Rubripirellula tenax: one gene and its partner. The protein of the gene in region 2 interacts with the protein of the main gene of each other region in a pairwise test. Links are inferred from orthologs where the notes say so. Each region holds a gene or a part of one and is shown on either strand. Other genes may lie near its edges. The genes, in order: accC and ribD.

What was found.
Region 1: the proteins of ribD (region 2) and accC interact in binary tests that used the Escherichia coli proteins (3 or more experiments, as listed by UniProt). The link is inferred for Rubripirellula tenax from one-to-one orthologs.

The regions. Positions count from the first base shown.
Region 1 is NZ_SJPW01000006.1:194,643-197,806, reverse strand. Bases 74-2,913 are described here. They hold accC (acetyl-CoA carboxylase biotin carboxylase subunit), read right to left. Parts: upstream 2,246-2,913; coding sequence 902-2,245; downstream 74-901. Other genes in these bases: Poly51_RS21595 (M24 family metallopeptidase), read right to left, coding at 2,832-2,913; accB (acetyl-CoA carboxylase biotin carboxyl carrier protein), read right to left, coding at 2,273-2,749; Poly51_RS21610 (hypothetical protein), read right to left, coding at 224-892; Poly51_RS21615 (elongation factor P), read right to left, coding at 74-149. Also shown: more of Poly51_RS21615, read right to left, coding at 1-73; more of Poly51_RS21595, read right to left, coding at 2,914-3,164. UniProt on the Escherichia coli protein: This protein is a component of the acetyl coenzyme A carboxylase complex; first, biotin carboxylase catalyzes the carboxylation of the carrier protein and then the transcarboxylase transfers the carboxyl group to form malonyl-CoA.
Region 2 is NZ_SJPW01000002.1:620,190-623,498, forward strand. What follows is about bases 15-2,999. They hold ribD (bifunctional diaminohydroxyphosphoribosylaminopyrimidine deaminase/5-amino-6-(5-phosphoribosylamino)uracil reductase RibD), read right to left. Parts: upstream 2,070-2,999; coding sequence 960-2,069; downstream 15-959. Other genes in these bases: Poly51_RS08075 (hypothetical protein), read right to left, coding at 15-732; Poly51_RS08085 (protein-disulfide isomerase), read right to left, coding at 2,127-2,999. Outside these bases: more of Poly51_RS08075, read right to left, coding at 1-14; more of Poly51_RS08085, read right to left, coding at 3,000-3,309. UniProt on the Escherichia coli protein: Converts 2,5-diamino-6-(ribosylamino)-4(3h)-pyrimidinone 5'-phosphate into 5-amino-6-(ribosylamino)-2,4(1h,3h)-pyrimidinedione 5'-phosphate.

The DNA of each region.
Region 1 (3,164 bases), on a different replicon or contig from region 2:
TTGTTCTTGGTCAAAACGTTGCGGGCACGAAACTTGTACAAGGTCGCTGCACCGCGCGCCGACGGCGATTGGACGTTGATGCCTTGGATGATCACGGGATTGCCGTCGTGGACGACAACCGTTCCGGTCTTGATATCTTTTGCGAGCATCGCTTGGGTTCCGACACAGGAAAGTCGAGGACGAATAAGTATGTGGCACTGCACCGAATGGTGGGGCAGATTCTCTATCGCCAAAGCCAATCGCGGAAGCCCTCGACCACTAATTCCTGGTTGCCGAATCCTTGCCACATCAGGACTCCGGCAAGCAACACGGCAACCGCCAACATGCCCAACCCTCGACGCGGCGTCGCAACGACATCCTGCTTGACCTCGAAGCGAAGATTCCCAAGCAACATTTGCCAAAATCGGGGATCACCGATGGGCTCGAATGTCATCACGCGGGTGTAATCCATGCCGCGTTGTCCATCGACGCGAACGTGGATTCCCAACTTTGGCAATCGAATTTGCAATGCTCGGTCATCGCCGACTGAGCTGTCATCGATTCGTTTGCAAGCACGGGCCAGGGCGGGGTAGACGTCCTCGGGCGAGCGTCCAAAGACGACCAACTTTGGCCGACTTGTTAGCGTTATCAACGCGACGACCAGCAAATAGAACGCGATCAGGGCTAACCAAACGACTGGCCCGAACAGCGTCGCCGCCGTCGACGGGAAAAACAACTCGGCGGGGCCAACCGCCAACAGTCCAGAAATTCCGACCGCCAGCGCTGCGATGTCGCGTGCGCCCGTCGTCACCAACGCCCGACCCGACAATCGAATGAAGCTGAAAATCATCAAGTACCCAATCAAGGGAACCAATGCGAGCAGGATCGCGAACGGGTCGATGAAAAAAAACACGGCGTCCCGTTAATTCAAAAATTCACGTTCAACGAACTTCGTGTCGTGTAAGCCTGCGACGAACTCGGGATGCTTCAGGACTTTGTCATGAAATGCCGCTGTCGTGCTGATTCCTTCGACCTGCAATTCGGCCAACGCCCGACGCATCGTGGCGATCGCTTCGGCGCGCGTCGGACAGTGTACGATCAGTTTGCCGATCATCGAATCGTAATGCGGCGGAACTGTATAGCCCGTGTAAACGTGCGAATCGAAACGGACACCTAAACCGCCGGGCGCGAAAAAGCCGGTGATCTTGCCTGGGTTGGGTTGAAAATTCTTGTCGGGGTTCTCGGCATTGATCCGGCATTCGAGCGCGTGCCCGCGAACCGACAAATCTTTCTGCTTGAACGACAGCGGCAAACCCGCCGCAACCCGAATCTGCTCTTTGATCAAATCGACGCCGGTGATCATTTCCGATACCGGGTGTTCCACTTGGATCCGCGCGTTGACTTCGATGAAGTAGAAATTGTCGTCTTGGTCAACAATGAATTCGACGGTGCCGGCATTGGTGTATTCGGCCCCGCGAATCATTCGCACCGCTGCTTCGCAAATTTCTTTGCGGCGTTTGGGCGGAAGATTCGGACTAGGCGCTTCTTCGATTAATTTTTGGTGACGGCGCTGCACGCTGCAATCACGTTCGAACAAGTGGCAAACATTGCCGTGCGAATCGGCGATGACTTGCACTTCGATGTGCCTTGGCCGACCGACATAACGTTCCAAATAAACACCACCGTTTCCGAACGCTGCTTGCGCTTCGGTGCGGGCTTGGTCCAGCGCCTTCATCAACGAATGTTCCGTCTCGGCAACCCGCATGCCTTTGCCGCCGCCGCCTGCGGTTGCTTTGATCAGCACGGGAAAACCGATCTTTTTTGCGATCTCGAGAGCCTGCGAGTCGTCGTCGATCAACCCGTCGCTGCCGGGGACCACGGGCACCTTGCTGGCGATCGCCATCGAGCGCGCGGTGTTCTTATCACCCAGTTTTTCCATCGCGGTCGGACTGGGGCCGATGAATTCGAACCCACTGGACCGGCAAACTTCGTTGAAGTGCGCGTTCTCGGCCAAGAAGCCGTATCCCGGGTGAATCGCGTCGGCACCCGACACTTCCGCCGCGGCGATGATCTGATCGATCTTCAGATAGCTGTCGCTGCTTCGCGGCCCGCCGACGCAATAGGCTTCGTCCGCCAGACGAACGTGCATCGACTCGGCGTCGGCCTGGCTGTAAACAGCAACGGAACCGATGCCCATCTCGCGACAGGCTCGGATGATGCGCAAAGCGATCTCGCCACGGTTGGCGATCAAAATTTTATTGAACACGGGATTCTCAGCTTTCGCGGCCACCGATTAGGCGTCCGGCTTCACGCGGAACATCGGCTTGCCAAAATCGACGGGCTCTTGATCGCTTGCCAAGACCGCCACAATCGTTCCGCTGCATTCGGCGGGAATCTCATTGAAGACCTTCATGGCTTCGACGATACAAACCACCGTATCAGGCCCGACATGATCACCGACCTTCACGAACGAAGGCGATTCCGGAGTCGCTTTGCTGTAAAAGGTGCCGACCATCGGCGCGTTGATCGTGAACGTGCCGGCATCCTCGGGTGGTGATCCGCCCGCGGCCGCCGCGGGAGCAGATGCCGCGTACGCAGGGGCCGCGACCGGAGGTGGTGAATAGACGTTCTTTGCACCACGGCCGAGCTTGATTTTCTCGTCACCTTGCTGCAGATCGACTTCCGACAAGTCGTGTTCTTCCATCAATTGAATGATCTGGCGGATACGTTCGACGTCGAACACATCCTTTGGCTTTCCGCCTTTGCTCATGCTGGACTCGCGGTCGGGTAGATTCGTATTGATGGGAAATATCCCTTCTCTAGGATCGGGACGTTTGTTTGCTGCCAAAGTTTTACAACAACCAGACAGAATCTTCGAGTCCCTTTGGCAAGTCACTCAGTACCTCGCATCCGGAATCCGTCACAAGGATGTCATCTTCGATACGAACGCCAAATTCACCCGCAAAATACACCCCCGGCTCAACCGTGATGATCATGCCGGCGGCAAGTGTTTCAGTGCTACTGGCCGACATTCGCGGAGATTCGTGGATTTGCAGCCCCGTCCCGTGCCCCAGACCATGTTTGAAAGCGTCAACCATGCCATGCCGTGCCAGCACCCCCCGGGCGACGGCATCGACGGCGCTGGCCTTGACGCCTGGCCCGATCGTGCCGATCGCGGCCAACTG
Region 2 (3,309 bases):
GCCCGTGTCGAGCGAATCGATCAAGGCCAGAGCGGGTGTCCCCCACATCAGCAGTTGTCGCTCGGCGGTGGCGCGAACATGTCGCCGTGGTGATCGCAGTGCCGCGATCGCGGACGCGACTTCCGTGGTTGCCACCGTCGTGCCTTCGCTGTTGGATGCTTCGTCCAACATCGCTCGGTGGGTTTGACGGCCAAGCGTTTCCAGCGACGTTCCATTGAGCATTCGCATGATCAGGGTGCCAAAATGGGCATCGAATGAGTTCGGATCCAGTTGACGTAGATGCAAGAGGGTGGCGCCAGATGATCGAATCGTATTGCCATCGGATTCACGCTCCCAGACGATTGCGCCGCTGTCGTCGTGATGTAGCAAGGACCGTGTGTTCGACGTGGGGATCCAAGATTCGATCCGAATCTCGGATGCGTCTTGGACGTTCAACGTCACGTTCTGTTGGGGCGATTCGAGCACGTAGTGCAGCGATGGGATTCCGCGTTGGGCCGTGACGCAGATGCTTTCGAAGCAGTCGCCTTCTTGGCAGCTTTGCGAACCTTTGCGGTGTCGCGGCGAATCCAGGCAAAGACGGCCTTGGATCAGTTGAAATCGAACGACTCCGGAGCCCAGTTCGGGGCCGCCGAAGAAGCCAGAGTCGGTGGGGCCAACGTTAGCTGGGCTCGCTCGCCCCGCATCAAGACCCTCAGCCTCGGGCGGTCTTTCAGCGAAAGACGCGTCCATCATGGACAAGCCGATTAAGGCGAACAGCAAACACCACCTCATCCCTGAACCCTCACTTTCCCCGATCCAGCGGGAAGGTCGCTTGGTGTCAAGCGACGTGGGAACAAACGGTACGGTGGACGCATGGGCCGACCCTCATCGGGCAGGCCGACGAGTCCAGGAACCAGTATCGTCAGAAATCGCCGCGAGAATGAAGATCGATTTTCTCAGTTTCCACGTTTCCGCAAAGGCTAGCGGCGATAGATTAGCCGCACGTCGTCGTCAAATCGATCGATCTGATGCAGCTTGAACGCCCACGCTTGGGAAAGTCGTTCGACGCCCTGACCGCCGATGGGGCCCGGCGCCGCCGTTCCGCCAAAGGCTTTCGCACCCACGAAAACGTGCGCTTCGTCAATTTGACCGACACTAAGAAAGCTGGAAAAAACCTCCCCGCCACCCTCAACCATCACGTTGGTCGCCCCATTTTCGGCGAGTCGTTTCAGTGTTGTGGTAACCATGTCGTCAGATTCGCGGTCGTCCAACAGAATCACGTGCGCGCCGGCCGATTCCAGATCGCGCCGTTGGGCGGCATTCGTTTGGGGGCCCGCGAACAGCCACACCGGAATCTGTGACGCAGTGCGAACCAGTTTACTATCCAGGCTGGGTAATCGCCGCCGGCAAAGGATTGCGCGAGTGGCGACGCGAGTTCCCGGGGGCCGGGCGTTGAGCATCGGATCGTCCGCGACCACCGTGCCCATGCCGGCCACAATCGCGTCAACTCGGCCACGGAGTTCATGCACCGCGCGGCGAGATGATTCACCGGTGATCCATTGGCTCTCGCCGGTTGCTGTGGCAATCCGCCCGTCCAAGGTCATCGCCCATTTGGCGATCACCCAAGGAAGGCCGGTGCGTACACGTTTGACAAACGGAGCCACCACGGCCGCCGCTTCATTTGCCAACACGCCCACCGTGACATCGATGCCCGAGTCGCGAAGTTTCGCGATGCCTCCACCGGAAACCTTTTCAAAGGGGTCTTCGATCGCAACCACGACCCGGCCTATTTCGGCGTCGATCAACGCGTCGGCGCAGGGAGGTGTTTTGCCGAAGTGGCAGCACGGTTCAAGCGTCACGTAGGCGGTCGCGCCACGAGCGTTGTCGGTGGATTCAAGTGACCCCAGCGCCGCGACTTCGGCGTGATCACCGCCAAACTTCGCGTGGTAGCCTTTTCCGATGATCTTGCCATCGCGAACGATCACGCATCCAACCATCGGGTTGGGTTCGACGTGACCTTCGCCTAGCCGCGCTCTTTCGATCGCGGCCGACATGAAACGTTGGTCGTCGGTGGTTGAGTGACGTAACACGACTTCAAATCTCAAATGTTAAAATGCAAATCCAAAATTCAAAGCCATCGCACACAATCAATCCATTCCTGGGACCCACAACTTGCTGCCGCCGCCGGACTCGGGCGGGCCAGCGGGTGCAGGGCCACCGCCACCATCAGGCGTCCACAGTCCGCCGCCGGCTGCAGCCGCCGGTTGTTGGGCGGGCCGTCCACCACGAGGCGATCCGTCGGGATTGATCAACCCGAATTGAATCAGCATTTGTTGCAGTCGGGCCATGACTTCCGGTTCATTGCCATAGCGCGTCGTCAGTGTTTGCAACGTGTTTTGGAATCCCGGTCCGTCACCGGCTTGCAGTCGCAAGCCGATTTCGCTGAGCAACAAATTCGAGATCGGGATGTCTTTGCTCTCGGCGAACGCTTTCGCTTTTTCCATCAACTCAAGAGCTTCGGTGCTATTTTCGGCTGCATTGATCAGCGACATATACGCCAACAATCGAGCCGGTTGTTGTTCTTCGCTTAGATCCGCATCGATCAAACGGTTGGCCAATCGCCGTGTCGCCGGAGTCGCCGAGACCTGTTGAGAACGTTGCAACAGATAGATCAACGATTCAGCATTCAGTCCTGCCGGGTCGACCAGGTTCAAGTCTTCGTTGGCGACCGATTCGATATCGTCGTCGGTCGGTTTGATCGCCGCTTGTGGTTCGACGCCAGCCAATTCGAGAACGCGATTCATGATGTCATCCCCCTTCGACGCGATGGCATCGTATTGTTGGATGATGCGAATGACCGCCGTCCGTTCTAGTCGTTTGGAATCATCACCGGCCGATGACTTCAACGATTCGCCGCCCAGCAACGGCAGCGACAGTGACGCGATCGAGGGCGCCATTCGCGTGTCCGACAATTCGTTTTGCAGCTTCTCTGCTTCGCCGGGATTCGCTTTGAATCGAATCATCGCGATCGCAGGTTGGCAAGCAACCAACAACGGCAACGCTTCGCCTTCGCTTTCCGTCCACTTCAATCCGCTGATCACGCTGTCGATGCGGCCACGAACATCGTCCAAGCTTTCCTTGCGAATTTCGAGCGCTTCGATTCGGGCGGCGCGATCGGTTTGGCGTCCGTACACGAACACCATCGCGATGGCTTCGGGAACATCAGCGACCGGCGGCAGCACTTCGAGTGATTCCGGTTTCTCGCGATCCAAAATTTGGAAGCCCGCCTTGGGTGGAACCTCGTCTTCGCTGGCCCGCATGCCTTGCAGC